DNA from 4 places in the Arthrobacter sp. JUb115 genome. Region 3 is predicted to be linked to each of the others. Evidence: riboswitches for the same ligand, from Rfam matches in the RefSeq annotation. Region 3 holds a riboswitch; each other region holds the start of a gene.
The links. A riboswitch is a leader RNA that binds a small molecule or an ion and turns the genes downstream of it on or off. The one in region 3 is predicted to bind S-adenosylmethionine.

Region 1 (3,578 bases), on a different contig from region 3:
CTGTCGGCTGCACGTCATGCAGTCCTCGAAGAAGTGCTGATGCTCGGATTCCTGTTCACCTACGCCAAGAAATTGAAGCTGGGCTTGTGGAGCACCATTATTGGTTCTGCGATAATCCGAGGCAGCTACCACCTCTACCAGGGGGTGGGGCCGATGATCGGCAATATGCTCATGGGCGTCGTCTTCGGCTGGGTATACCAGAAGTACGGGCGGGTGATGCCGCTGGTTATCGCGCACTTCCTGCTTGATGCCATCGGCTTCGTGGGATACGCCTTGGTCGGGCCGGCCATCGGAATCGGCCAGTAGCGCCGGTAAGCTGAGCCAATGCAGATTACCGTGCTGCGCGAGGAGGACCTTCGCCAAGCAGTTGAATTGTGGGAAGCAACTGGGCTGACTCGTCCGTGGAATGATGCGCTCGCCGACGCCCGACGGGCTTTGGCCGAGCCTACTTCCACGGTGCTGTCCATCGTTGAGAACGATCAACTCATGGCTACTGCGATGGTTGGCCATGATGGCCACCGAGGTTGGCTCTACTATGTTGCGGTGGATCCGTGCCGGCAGGGCAACGGCCTGGGAAGGGCGCTGGTGGATGCCGCTGTCCTGTGGCTGCGGGATCTCGGCGTGCCCAAGGTGCAGCTCATGGTCCGCGAGGAGAACTCTGCCGTCATCGATTTCTATGAACGGCGGGGCTTCGAAGACCAGCACGTCGCGGTCCTGGGGAAGCGGCTGGACCGGCCTTAAGGAAAAGAAAGTAGGTGGGGACGCCATTGTCCCCGCCTACTTGCGATCTCTGCGGAACTGTTTACAGCACCACGGTTCCGGACTCGGTCTCAAAGGTAACCGACATGATGCCCGGAGTGCCATTCGGCGCTTCATATTGCATGGTGACAGCGCCCAAATTGACGTTCTGCGGCTGGCCCAGCCAATCCAGCACCCGTTCACGCGAGCCGGCGATGGAGATCTGGCTGATGGCGCCGGCAGGTTCCAGCGCCTTGGACGGATGCAGCTCCTCGGATCCTTCATCCCAGGAAATCAGGTACGGGCACTGCGGATCGGCGATCAGGCCCTTGATGCCAATCTGCTGCCAGGTCAGTTCGCGGCCATCAGGGAACTTCCGGTTGCCCGGCACCGACTTGCGGCCCAAGCGGTCCTCGGCACTGGATAGATCCTCCACCGAGACGCACCAGCCCATCCAGCCGCCGCCGAGCTCCGAACGGGCGCGAACCGCCTGTCCGAAGGGTGCCTTGTCGCTGGCCGGGTGGTTCAGGACTTCAACCACCTCCAGGTACTGGCCATGCTTGAGCGGGAAGATGACATTGCGTGTTCCGAATCGTGGATGCACGCCGCCCTTGACGAATTCCAGTCCAAGGGACTCGGAGATTCTTTCAGCGGTTGGCAACAGCCCGTCCGGGCCGCATGCATAACTTACGTGATCTAGCCTCATCATGTGCCCATCATGACAACATGTGATGCGAGTCTCTACTTAGGCACACCTAAGTTCCGTGATGCTATCGAATACTCTGCGATGAACCTGCAATATTCGCGAAATATGACCGATTGAGTCCAATCACCAGCCCTTGCGTTGCAAAGATCTTCGGTTTTCGGGCAAACTGGTACCAGGTCATGAGTCCCAGTAACAAGCCCCGGCTTACTGGGCGGCAACCCTCCAACCGCGGTGGGGTGCCCCGGGTGAAGACCTGGCCCTTGAACGCACAAGGCATCAAGGACAAGCGCGGGTTACCCCTGGAAGTCGTCACGATATGGTGCTTCCTGTCGGTGTCTTTTCAGTGGCGTACCCCCATAGTCATGAAACGCTATTTGGAGGAAACCATGAGCAATAACTGGTCATTTGAAACCCGTCAGATCCACTCCGGCCAGACCCCGGATCCGACGACCGGGGCACGGGCTCTCCCGATTTTCCAAACCACCTCTTTCGTCTTCCCCAGCGCCCAGAGCGCTGCTGCACGTTTCGCGCTGCAGGAACTGGAGCCGATCTACACCCGTATCGGCAACCCGACCACCGACGCGGTGGAAACCCGCATCGCTGACCTGGAGGGCGGCGTTGGAGCACTGCTGCTCTCCTCGGGACAGGCTGCCACCACTTTCGCCATCTTGAATTTGGCCGAAGCCGGCGACCACCTGGTGGCCAGCCCCAGCCTGTACGGCGGAACCCAGAACCTGCTCAAGCACACGCTCAAGCGCCTGGGCATCGAGGTCACCTTCGTTTCCGACCCGGACAACCTGGATGATTGGCGCGCCGCGGTGCGTCCGAACACCAAGGCCTTCTTCGGGGAAACCATCTCCAATCCGCGACAGGACGTCCTGGACATCGAGGGCATCTCGGCGATCGCCCACGAAGCTGGCGTGCCGCTGCTGGTGGACAACACCCTGGCCACCCCGTACTTGATCCGCCCGATCGAGTGGGGCGCGGATATCGTGATCCATTCAGCCACCAAGTTCCTCGGCGGACACGGCAGTGCCATTGCCGGTGTCATCGTGGACTCGGGCAACTTCGACTTCGCCAAGGACGCCGACCGCTTCCCGGGCTTCAACACCCCGGACGAGTCCTACAACGGCCTGGTCTTCGCCCGCGACCTGGGTGTCAACGGCATCCTGGGCGCCAATCTGGCCTACATCCTCAAGGCCCGCGTGCAGTTGCTGCGCGATTTGGGTTCCTCGGTTGCGCCGTTCAACGCGTTCTTGATCGCACAGGGCCTGGAAACCTTGTCGCTGCGCATTGAACGCCACGGCCAGAATGCCGTAGAAGTTGCCAACTGGCTCGAAGCCCGCGAGGAAGTGCAGAAGGTCGCCTACGCAGGCCTGAAGTCCTCGCCTTGGCATGAGCGTGCGCAGAAGTACAGCGATCAGGGCGCCGGCTCGATCATCGCGTTCGAACTGGAGGGCGGTTCGGAAGCCGGCCAGGCCTTCGTGGACGCACTGGTATTGCACTCCAATGTCGCGAACATCGGCGACGTGCGCTCATTGGTCATCCACCCGGCCTCCACCACCCACGCCCAGCTCTCCGAAGCTGAGCAGGTTGCGGCCGGCGTGAGCCCGGGACTGGTGCGGCTGAGCGTTGGACTGGAGAATATCAAGGATATTCTGGCCGATCTGGAACTGGGCTTCCAAGCAGTTGCAGCCCTCGAGAACAAGGAACTGCAGGAAACCCTCTAGGCATGGCATCCATTGTGACTACTGAAGATACTCTGCGCGCCGAAGAGCTCGCCGGCGGGCAAGACGGCATTTTGCGCCGTAAGTCCGTGGGGGAGCACCACTTCGAATTCGGTGGATTCCTTCCGGACGTGGTGCTGGCCTATGAAACGTGGGGGACGCTAGCAGCTGATGGCTCCAACGCGGTGCTGGTGATGCATGCGCTCACCGGTGACGCCCACGTTGCGCAAGGCGATTCGCAAAGCGCCGGCTGGTGGGAAGAGCTCGTAGGCCCCGGCGCCACGGTTGACACCAATGAGTACTTTGTCGTGTCCATCAACATGGTGGGTGGTTGCAATGGTTCCACCGGCCCCTCGTCCTTGGGCGACCAGGGCCTGCCCTACGGTTCGAGCTTTCCCTTCGTCACC
Region 2 (3,578 bases), on a different contig from region 3:
AAGGTGATCGTATCGCCTGCTTCGAGTTCTACGCGCTGATCAGGCAATACCAGGATGAATTTTCCAGCGATCACGTGCAGCACTTCCAGCTCGCAATCCACCGAATACAGCTCCGCTTCACCGGTGCCCTTGGGCGCAATCTCGGCGCGAATCATCTGCACCCGCTTCTCGCTGCGCGGCGTGACCAGCTGCTCCGTGATGCCGTCACCGCCCAGGGAAACACGGGGTGCCTGCTCCAGTCGGACCAGTTTCGTTTCAGGAACCTCGAAGAGGGTACCGACCTCCATGCCCAGCACTTCGCACAACCGCAAAAGAGTGGAAACCGAAGGGCTGGTCAGGTCGCGCTCCACACGCGAGAGGAAACCCTTGGTCAGTCCGGATAGCTCGGCGACCTGGTCAATGGTCATACGCTGGGTCTGGCGCACCCCGCGCAGCCTCGCACCGATATTGATCGCAGCACCGGTTGGTTCAACTGGCAAGGTTTTCATCGTTTGGCTCCTCGACGTTTTCTGCAGCAACAACCGCAACCACTTTGGCTTCAAGGCCTGCGGGGCAAGTTTACCAATGGTAAACACACCGCGCCCTCTACCGCGAGACTGCAGCGCTCACTAGACTCTGCCCATGGACAGCACCAAGGACAAGCTCTGCGGGTACCTGAACGACGCGCGCGAGAATGCGATCTACAAGGCAGAAGGCCTCGCCGAACACCTGGCACGCACTCCGCTCACCCCTACAGGCACCCATATCCTGGGAGTACTGCACCATTTGGCGATCAATGAATACGAATATTTCGGCACCTGCCTCAAGCGCAGGGCCGATGACCGCTACGTTCGCGAATTCATTGCGCCGCATGATCCCGACGCGGATTTCCTCCCGCCAGCAGATATGGATGCGCAACAGCTGATCGGCCTGTATCGGAAAGCCATCGCCTTCGCCGATGAAGCCATCAGCGACCTGCCCCTGGACTGCCCCGTAGAGGTACCGTGGTGGGGGCCAGCTGGCAAAACCACCTTGGATCACCTGCTCATCCATGCGCTCGCCGAGACCTCCCGGCATGCAGGGCATCTGGATATTATTCGCGAGCAGCTCGATGGCCGTGCTGGCTGGACCGCGCAACTGGATCTGCTGCCCGGCTACACCGCGGGGCAATGGGCCGAACAACGCGAGAAGCTGCAGCAACTGGCCAATGCCTTTGCCCCGGGCAGCTGAGCCGCAGTCATATTACGCATTCGGACTTCACCGCGCCCTGCCGCCGGCGGTACCATCGGAAATGTTGCTTCACGAGACGCGGCGCCAAGCTCCGACTGGCCGCGCACCAACCCCAAGTTCATGGGTGGTTCGGATGAGGAAGCGGTCCGCGCATCAACAGGTGCACGGGCAAGAGCTCGCAAGAGAGTTGACCTCAATGGCATATCCGATTCTGCCCGTCATCGACCGCCAGACCGGCCAAGTGCAGTTCAAGGCCGAGGGGCGCTGGCGCACCCGCTACGTTGCAGATCCGCTCAGGCTTGAACGGCTCATTGCCCGTTGCGCCCGCAGGCCGACCTATGATCCGGCCACTTCTGAATTGCAGCTGGTGCTGCCGGTAGCCGGAAATCCCGCGGGCAAGAGAATTGCTTTTAGCCTTGCCAAATTCCCAAGTGCAGGAGCCCTGACTAAACTGGGTGGTTGATCCGATCCACGGGTTTCATTGGAAAATCCATGTTCCAGGAGAGTCATCGTCGCGATGCCACAGCACCCAGAAACCGAACCTACCAAAGCGCAGATCCAGCGATGGCGCAAGTATCTCGCAGATGAAGTCGCCGAAGGCTCCATCTACAGGGCCCTCGCGGAAAAGAAAACCGGTCAAGAACGGCAAATCCTGCTGGGCCTTGCAGAGGCGGAAGCCCGCCACGAATCCCACTGGCGCGTCCTGCTCGGCGAGCATTTCAAGGAAGTCCGCCCGTCGCTGCGACGCACCATGCTGCGTTTCCTGGCATTGCATTTCGGTTCGGTCTTCGTGCTGGCCATGGCCCAGCGCTCCGAAAGCAGTTCGCCCTACCGCGACGACAAGGACGCCACCGCGCAGATGGCGGCCGACGAACAGGTCCACGAAGAGGTCGTCCGGGCGCTGGCTACAGCAGGCCGTGCGCGCCTTTCGGGCAACTTCCGCGCTGCGGTCTTCGGCGCCAACGACGGGCTGGTTTCCAACCTGGCGTTGATCATGGGTATCGGTGCGACCGGTGTTTCAGCGACCTTCGTGCTGTTCTCCGGTGTTGCCGGTTTGCTGGCCGGCGCACTGTCCATGGCAGCTGGCGAATACGTCTCGGTGCGTTCCCAGCGCGAGCTGCTGACCGCCTCGCGACCAACCCAGGTCACGCTAACCGCCGCCCCGAACCTCGATCTGGACGCCAACGAGCTGGTGCTGATCTACAAGGCCCGCGGAATGAGCGATGAAGATGCAGCGCACCGGGCCGCAGAACGCATGGGCCTGTTCACCTGCGATTGCAACCCCGACTTCTCGTTGAACCCGGAAGGCCGCGGCGAAGAACTCGAGAAGGAGCACCAGGAACTGGGGTCGGCCACCGGCGCGGCGGCCACCTCGTTCATCCTTTTCGCTTCCGGCGCGGTCGTGCCGATCCTGCCTTATATCCTTGGGCTCTCCGGCATGACCGCGATCCTCGTCTCGGTAGTCCTGGTAGGCGTGGCCCTGATGATCACCGGAGGGATCGTGGGACTGCTTTCCGGTGCCTCCCCGCTCAAGCGCGGCCTGCGCCAGCTAGCCATCGGCTGGGGCGCAGCGGCCATCACCTACTGCTTGGGCCTGATCTTCGACGTCAGCATCGGATAGCAGCCTGCTGCGATTCGAATGCCGGTACAGCTTTGGCTGTACCGGCATTTTCCATGCCGTGCTCTAGCTGTTCTCCGGCCGCCGGGTACGCCGGCGCAGGGTTTGCATGCTCTGGATGAACTCCATCGCTTCTTCGGCGGTTTCCACCAGAGCAATCTTCTGTTCCATGACACGGTCCTTGGCCAGGGCCTGAAGCAGCGGCCAAGCAGGCAGATCCCTCGTCCAATAGTCCTTGCCGATCAGCACCATCGGCACCACGCGAGCACCGGTAGCGTAGTAGTTTTCGCAGGCATCCTGGAAGATTTCCTGCACCGTGCCGGCGGCCCCGGGCAGAACTACCAGCCCGCCGTTGGACTGCTCCAGCAAAATCGCTTCACGAATGGAATTGGTGAAGAACTTGGCAATCTGGGTGGCAAACAGATTCGGCGGCTCGTGGCCGTAGAACCAGGTTGGCACGCCCAGGGACTGCCGCTGGCTCGGGAAACGCTCCTTGACCATCAGCGCAGTTCTCGCCCAGCCGGTGCGCTGATGGATCGCATCTGGCGCTTCGGCCAGCATCTGCAATGCCGTAGCGACATCTTCTTGCCCGTAATCGGCCAGCCACGCACCGGCGTTGGCGGCTTCCATTGCGCCGGGGCCTCCACCGGTGGCGACCGCGTAGCCGGCCCGGGTAATCATGCGCCCAAGCTCCAAAGCTTGCGCATACTGCGCAGTGCCCCGGCTCATCGCATGCCCGCCCATCACCCCG
Region 3 (3,578 bases):
ATCGCCGCCAATGCCTGCCCGCTGGAACCCTAGTGCACCTGGGCTACTTGTCCAGGTTGTCCTTGATGACTTTGCCCAAGGAAGCCGGGGCGCGGCCGATCAGCTGAGCCAGCTCCCCGGAGTCCACTTCCAGCGCTCCTTCTCGAATGCGCATGTCGGTATCGACGAGGATGTGCGCGAACGGTCCGGGGACGCCGGCATCAGCGTAGATCTTTTCCAGTTGCCCTGGATCCATTTCCTGGTAGGCGATGTCCTGGCCGGCGGCAGCGCCAACCGCGCCAGCAAGCTGGGCGAGGGTGAATGGCTTATCGCTGCCCAGCTCGTAGATCCTGCCGTTCTGGTCCTCCTCGGAAAGCAGCACGGCCGCAGCGGCATCCGCATAGTCTGCACGGGCGGCAGCGCTGATCTTGCCATCGCCGGCGGCACCGAGCACCGTGCCGCTGTTGAGGTAGCCCATCAGCTGGTCGGTGTAGTTCTCGATGTACCATCCATTGCGCAACAGCACGTAGTCGATGCCGGATCCGGCCAGCAGCCGTTCGGTGGCGATGTGCTCGTCGGCGAGCTTCATGCCGCCGGACAGGGCGTTGGCAATTGAGGTGTAGGCGATCAGCGAGACATCCACGTGCTTGGCGGCATTGATGACGTTCTCATGCTGGGCAACGCGCTGGCCCACCTCGCTGGCCGAAATCAGCAGCAGCTTGTCTATGCCTTCGAGTGCGGACACGAGAGTTGGCTGGGCGTTGTAATCGGCAACGCGGGTTTCCAGGCCTTTGCCTGCCAGCGGTTCCAGCTTCTGCTCGGAGCGGCCAATTGCGACCAGATCAGCGGCATTCGCCCCGCGCGCCAGCAGCGCGTCGATGACTAGATTTCCAAGCTGTCCGGTGGCACCGGTAATTGCGATCTTCATGGGGTCCTCTCGTTGGTCTGCATCTGCTACAACCGGCGAGGACGTGAGGTAATTCCCGGAACCATCGAATGGGAATGCCGATTAAGCAAGGATTCGCATGGATCTGTCCACAATTGGCGTCACAAAGCGTTTTATGTCCGGCGCATTGCATTTTATGACGCGCAGCATGACGTGTATCGGCTGTTTCAGGACGCGTTCTGCGACTTCATGACCCCTGCTTACGTAACGCTTGTCTGCTGAATTCAGGGGTTGCAGACTTGAACTGTTCGGCCGGTACAGCCGGACACCCCATCCAGAGCGACCGAGAGACCTGGCTCGTTGAAGTCGCAGCAACCACCCGTAAACGGGAGCGGTGCTAAGGCCAGGACCGATGGAGATTGCTAAATTTCTCAACGGTCTGCCGGAAGAAACTCGCCGTGGGTAGTCCCGGAATCAAGGCAGAACGTACAGGGAATCTATGCGTAATCCTCGGGGCACCAACCGAGAGGACATCTGTAACCATGCGTACAGCACATTTTGGCCTGAAGGCCACTGCAATCCTTGCCGTTCTGGGCTTGTCACTCACTGCATGCGGAAACAACGCCAATACTACTGGCGCCGCTGAAGCAGCAGCCGATCCAGGGGAACCAGTAGAAGGCGGTACCTTCACTTTTGCTGAAGTTACCCCCATCAACAATTGGCAGACTCAGGCAGCGCGTTTCTATGAGAAGGCCAACGTACTGAATTCCGTCCTTGATCGCCTGACCTACTACGACGTGGAAGCTGGCAAGCTGGTTGGCTGGATCGCCAGCGGATTCGAAGCCAACGATGCCAAGACCGAGTTCACGTTCACCATTCGCGACGGAGTCACCTTCTCAGACGGATCCAAACTGGATGCCAAAGCCGTGAAACTGAACCTGGACGCGCTGGGTCAGGGCATCAAGGAAGCTCAGATTGCACCGAACGTTGACTTTGCCGCCTACAAGTCGGCAGAGGTCGTTGGGGACAACAAGGTCAAGGTCACGCTCAAGCGTCCGGATGCCAATTTCCTTCGGGCGACTTCTTCAGTAACTGCTGGATTGGTGTCCCCGAAAACCCTTGAACTGGATAACGCCGCGCAGTCCTCGATCTCCAAGATCGTTGGTTCCGGACCGTTTGTCTTTGAATCGGAAAAGCCTGATGAAGAAGTGGTTTTCACCAGCCGCGATGACTACGCTTGGGCACCAGAATCTGCCTCTAACCAGGGCGATGCATACCTGGATACCTTGGTTATCAAATACCTTCCTGAGGTAGCTAGCCGTGCCGGGGCAGTTCAGTCCGCGCAGGTAGATCTCGTCCGAGGCTTGCAACCGGTGGACGAACAAGTGCTGGGTACCAACGGTGGCAAGGTGTTAGCTGCTGAAGGCGTAGACCTGACCAGCAACCACGCAGCAGTACGTGTTGGCTCGGGAAAGCTTGAAGACGTCAAAGTCCGCCAAGCGCTGCAGATTGCAATCGACCGCCAGGCCATTAAGGAAACCGTTCTCTCGGATAGCTACGTCATCTCCGGATCGATCCTGAACCATAAGGCTCCAGGTTTCGTAGACCTATCTTCCGAACTGGCGTACAACCCAGAAAAGGCCAAGCAATTATTGGATGAAGCCGGTTGGAAGCCGGGCGCGGATGGCATTCGCGAGAAGGACGGAAAGAAACTGGAAGTAACGGTCTCCACCTCCAATAACTCCGTGGTCATCAAGCCAGCGTTCGAACTGATTGAACAGCAATGGCGAGAGATTGGCGTCCAGCTGGTCAACCGCGCGGCGGACAATACTTTCCTGACCAACGCGCTTGTCGACGACAAAGTGGAGTTCTTCGGCACCCGCCAGTTCGCATACGGCGGACTGGGCCCGGTCTACGCAACTGCGAACAACAATCAGACACTTCGCGCCGATCCTGAACTGAACAAGCTTTTCGCCGAAGAGCAGTCAGCAACCACCGAAGAAGAGCACCTGAAGTTGGTGGAAGAAGAACAGCGTACCCTGGTGCTTGACCAAGCCTTGACCTTGATTCTTTGGGACGAAGTTCAGGTCTATGGGGCCAATAACTCCGCCAACGTTGAATTCACTTCCGGTACCGCACCAATCTTCCAAGGTGCTTGGAAGAACGACGGCTAGGAACCGAGCTCATGGGCATTTACATCGCAAAACGATTGGGACAGGCAATATTGGTCATTTGGCTGGCCTACACGGCGGTTTTCATCGCTGTGCAGGCCTTGCCGAATGACCCGGTCACGATCTTCCTGAGCACTGACTCAGCCGCGGATCCGGCCACCATTGCACAGATGAAGGCGTACTACGGATACGACCAGCCGGTCTTCGTGCAGTACTTCACGCAGCTGCTGGGATTGCTTCGCGGAGATCTCGGATATTCCTTGTCCAGCGGTTCGGAAGTAGCGAATCGAATCGGTGAAGTAGCTGGATCCACCCTGATTCTGGCTGGCAGCGCATTCGTTTTGTCGGTGGTATTCGCCCTGATCATCGCCTCAGCGGCGAGCCTGTCCAAGGGCGAAAAACTGCGCAAGACGCTGCTGAATCTGCCACCGCTAATGGTGTCCATTCCTGTTTTCTGGTTGGGCCTGGTGCTCCTGCAGCTGCTGGCAGTGCAGCTCGGAGTGATGTCACTGTTCCCGGACGGCTCATTCATGTCGCTGGCA
Region 4 (3,578 bases), on a different contig from region 3:
CTGCGGCGATCACCCGCTTGCCGGTGTCGGTGCGCTCTGCGTAGGTATCCAGCCAGTCGGCGAAGATCGAGCCGGTGGAGTAGTACTTGGTGCCGTTGATCTTGAATCCTCCCTCGCCGTCCGGGGTGACCTTGGTGATCACGTCCCCGACCTTGACGGTGCCGACCTCGGTCCAGGAGTTGCCCACCAGTTCTCCCGCCACGAAGCGGGCCAGCCACTTGTCGCGCCCCGGGCCGGGGGCCGCAACCAGACGGTCCTCGACGAAGGCGAAGTGCGCGCGCAGCGCTTGGGCAATATTGGAATCCGCGGCCGCGAGATCCACGAAGAGCTCGAAGAGCTCGGGCAGCGTAGCACCGGCACCCCCGTGCGATTCCGGGACCCGAACCGCACCAAAGCCGGCAGCGGCCAGGTCCGCGACCTGCTGGTAGGGCAATTCGCCGGTGCGGTCGCGTTCGGCTGCGCCCTGCGCAATGCGCGCGAAGAGCGGTGCGAAGCGGTTTTTGAGTCCTGCGAGTCGATTGCCAGTTGCAAGTACAGTCATCGTTCAGTCCAATCCGGGAGAAGTTTTCTTAGGTGTACAGCGAGAGCGGCTGGGACTCTCCGCGCAGGAAGTAGGCGCCGACCTCGATCTTCTTGTAGTCCACTGGGTCGTGCAGCGAATGGGTGCGCACATTGCGCCAGTACAGGTCCAGGCCCACCGAGTTCGCAGTCGAAGATGAACCGGTCACCTCGAAGATCCGGTTCGCCACATCCACTCCCACCTCAGTGGAGACCACCTTGGCTTCAGCAATTTCCACGGCCAACGCCGCTCGCTCGGGCTGGGTGACATCCCCGGCCTTCGAGAGCAGGGCGTCGAATTTCCGGCCCAGCTTCTCGGTCAGCGCCGCCACCGCTGCGGTGCGGGCTTTGAGCTCTCCGACGGTGCGCTGGAAGATCGGGTCCTGCGAGTAGGTCTCTGCCTGCGAGAACAGCCAGGCGTTCTTGCGGCCCAGCAAGATCTGCTTGCCGCGCGCCAGCGCTCCCTGGGCGATGCCCAGGTAGAAGTTGGCGAAGGCCAGCTGGATCCCGGGGGTGAGCAGGGTGGAGACCGGTTCATCGGTGACGAATCCCAGCAAGTCCCTTGCTTCGAGCCGCACGTTGTGGAACTTCAAGGAATTCGACGCGCTCAGCCGCTGTCCCAGGTAGTCCCAGTCGTCAACGATTTCCAAGCCATCGATATCGCGTGGCAGAACCAACGCGAGAATCTGCCCGTCGTATTCTCCGCCCTGGACCAGCGCGTTGATGACGATGACCTCTCCAACACCGGAACCCGTGGAGAACCGCTTGGCTCCATTCAGTCGGTAGCCGTCCCCTTCGGCGCTCAGCGTCAAATCCGGATCAACTGGATTCACCGAATCGCCCCAGAGCCACCCCCCTTCCACGGTGCGCTGCCACCATGCCCCTTGAGCTTCTGCCGGGGCGTAGAACGCAATGCCGGACTGGTTGATGTAGTGGTAAGCCAGCAACTGCGAGATGGATCCATCAGCTGCGGCCAGTATGCGGACCGCTTCGAAGGCCGTTTCCCAATGGGCTCCGGCTCCGCCGAATTCTGCAGGCACCAAGAGATTGAGCAACCCGGCTTCGCGCAGCAGCTGCACTTCGGCGAAAGGCTGGGCGTTCTTGCGGTCGCGGTCGAGCGCGTCAGCCGCCAGTTTGCCAGCTACTTGCTGGGCGACGTCGCGCCAATGAGCGAGTTCAGCTTCATCAGCAGTGCCGATGTAGGGCACGCGCGGCAATTGGGTATCCAGTACAGTCATCTTCGTTCTCCTCTTGGGCTATGGATTCCGAAGGATGCAGAAAATCTGCGGATCCATCGAACCTGGCGTTAGCACTACCTGCGGAGTGCAGGCTTGCTGCGGCGTCTCGGAGCCAGGTCTCTCAGCCGCTCTGGATGGGTTGTGCTCCATCAGTGAAGCACCGACGGCCTCCGCTTGGCAGGGAAGATGTCATAGGACGGAACATCGTCATGAATCGACATTTTCGAGGCCTTCACAGGAGCCTCAGTGGCCGTCATATTTCCTCATGTGTCACCGGGCGCCTAGTACAGCTTCAGGTGTTTGGCTCGCTTCGGATTCCGCTGCCGAGGCCTTTCCCGCATAAGCCCCGCGATAGGCGGCTGCCGGGTGATCGTCAGCCACTCGCGTCGTGCCGGGACCCGCCAGATATTCGCGCAGGGTGTTGCCTTCGTATCCTGCCCAAGTTCTTCCGCGCTTCCGCAACTCGGGAACCACCAGATCGGTGAACTGCTCGAAGGAACCTGGGGTGATGGCATAGGCCAAGTTGATCCCGTCCAATCCTGATTCATCCACCCAACGCTCGATTTCGTCCGCCACGGTTTCCGGCGAACCGACGAGCACCGGTCCGATGCCGCCAACTCCGAGGTAGTCGGCGATGGCATTCGGGGTCCACTTCTGCTGCGGATTCGCTGTAGTGAAAATCGAGACCGCCGATCGCGCCGCGTTGGTTTCCAGATACTGCAGCTCCTCATCCGGCGCGTACTGGCTCAGGTCCAAGCCCGACCACCCGCCATAGAATGCCATGGCACCTTCGCGCGAGGCATAGGACTGGTATTCGCGGTAGAGCTTCTGCGCCTGCGCGTCTGAATCAGCCACCACAGTGGTCATCAGCGCATAGATTTTGGCGGCGTCCCGGGGCCGACCCACCAGTTCGAACTCGTCGCGGATCGCATCGGTCTGGCGGCGGGTGACCGCGGTATTGATCGAATTCAGGAAGATGCCCTCGGCATGCTGCGCGCCAAAGCGCCGGCCGCGCGAAGAAGCGCCCGCTTGGAAGATCGCCGGGGTGCGCTGGATGGAAGGCTCGGAAAGATGGATGCCCGGCACGTTGAAGTACTGGCCGTGATGGTTAATCGGATGCACCTTGGAAGGGTCGGTGTAGACGCCACGTTCGCGGTCCTTGAGAACCGCGTCTTCCTCCCATGATCCCTCCCAGAGCTTGTAGACCACGTCCATGAATTCATCGGCAATGTCGTAGCGGGCGTCGTGATCCAGCTGCCTGGCCATGCCCAGATTGCGGGCCGCCGACTCCAAGTAGCTAGTCACCACGTTCCAACCGATGCGCCCGCGGGTGAGGTGGTCCAGCGAGGAGAACTTCCGGGCCAGCGCGTAGGGTTGCTCATAGGTCAGCGCGCTGGTCACCGCGAAACCGAGATTCTTCGTGGCCGCGGCCATGGCGGAAACCTGCATGAAGGGATCGTTCAGTGGCACCTGGTCGGCATCGAGCAAGGCTGGACCGCTGGAATTCTGGTACACGTCATAGATGCCAAGTACATCGGCGAGGAACAGGGCGTCAAAGCCACCGCGCTCCAGGGTCTTGGCCAGATCCACCCAGTATTCAAGGGTGTTGTATTCGTCGGCTCGATTCTGCGGGTGCCGCCACAGCCCAGGGCTCTGGTGGCTGACGCAGGTCATGTCAAAGGCGTTAAGGTGGATGCGCTTGCCCATTATTTTCTGTTTCCCTTCGCGGTGTTCGTCAGTGCCTGATGCTTGGTCGTGCGCAATAGCGCGAAGATGCCGGTG

Region 1: it holds a riboswitch for S-adenosylmethionine, as region 3 does, so the genes downstream of both, EDF61_RS01160 (bifunctional o-acetylhomoserine/o-acetylserine sulfhydrylase) here and EDF61_RS12810 (ABC transporter substrate-binding protein) in region 3, are expected to answer to the same signal.
Region 2: it holds a riboswitch for S-adenosylmethionine, as region 3 does, so the genes downstream of both, EDF61_RS03010 (hypothetical protein) here and EDF61_RS12810 (ABC transporter substrate-binding protein) in region 3, are expected to answer to the same signal.
Region 4: it holds a riboswitch for S-adenosylmethionine, as region 3 does, so the genes downstream of both, EDF61_RS09425 (acyl-CoA dehydrogenase family protein) here and EDF61_RS12810 (ABC transporter substrate-binding protein) in region 3, are expected to answer to the same signal.

The regions. Positions count from the first base shown of each region.
Region 1 is NZ_SOBS01000001.1:241,394-244,971, reverse strand. It holds gene EDF61_RS01175 (CPBP family intramembrane glutamic endopeptidase) at 1-306, shown strand, start outside; gene EDF61_RS01170 (GNAT family acetyltransferase) at 325-741, shown strand; gene EDF61_RS01165 (VOC family protein) at 803-1,447, opposite strand; SAM riboswitch class IV at 1,620-1,739, shown strand; gene EDF61_RS01160 (bifunctional o-acetylhomoserine/o-acetylserine sulfhydrylase) at 1,831-3,174, shown strand; gene metX (homoserine O-acetyltransferase MetX) at 3,177-3,578, shown strand, end outside.
Region 2 is NZ_SOBS01000001.1:650,388-653,965, forward strand. It holds gene EDF61_RS03000 (cupin domain-containing protein) at 1-488, opposite strand, end outside; gene EDF61_RS03005 (DinB family protein) at 622-1,209, shown strand; SAM riboswitch class IV at 1,277-1,390, shown strand; gene EDF61_RS03010 (hypothetical protein) at 1,406-1,672, shown strand; gene EDF61_RS03015 (VIT1/CCC1 transporter family protein) at 1,727-2,830, shown strand; gene EDF61_RS03020 (LOG family protein) at 2,894-3,578, opposite strand, start outside.
Region 3 is NZ_SOBS01000007.1:24,588-28,165, forward strand. It holds gene EDF61_RS12805 (NAD(P)H-binding protein) at 44-907, opposite strand; SAM riboswitch class I at 1,193-1,284, shown strand; gene EDF61_RS12810 (ABC transporter substrate-binding protein) at 1,408-3,039, shown strand; gene EDF61_RS12815 (ABC transporter permease) at 3,051-3,578, shown strand, end outside.
Region 4 is NZ_SOBS01000004.1:346,488-350,065, reverse strand. It holds gene EDF61_RS09430 (acyl-CoA dehydrogenase family protein) at 1-541, opposite strand, end outside; gene EDF61_RS09425 (acyl-CoA dehydrogenase family protein) at 570-1,796, opposite strand; SAM riboswitch class I at 1,847-1,937, opposite strand; gene EDF61_RS09420 (LLM class flavin-dependent oxidoreductase) at 2,067-3,503, opposite strand; gene EDF61_RS09415 (ABC transporter permease) at 3,503-3,578, opposite strand, start outside.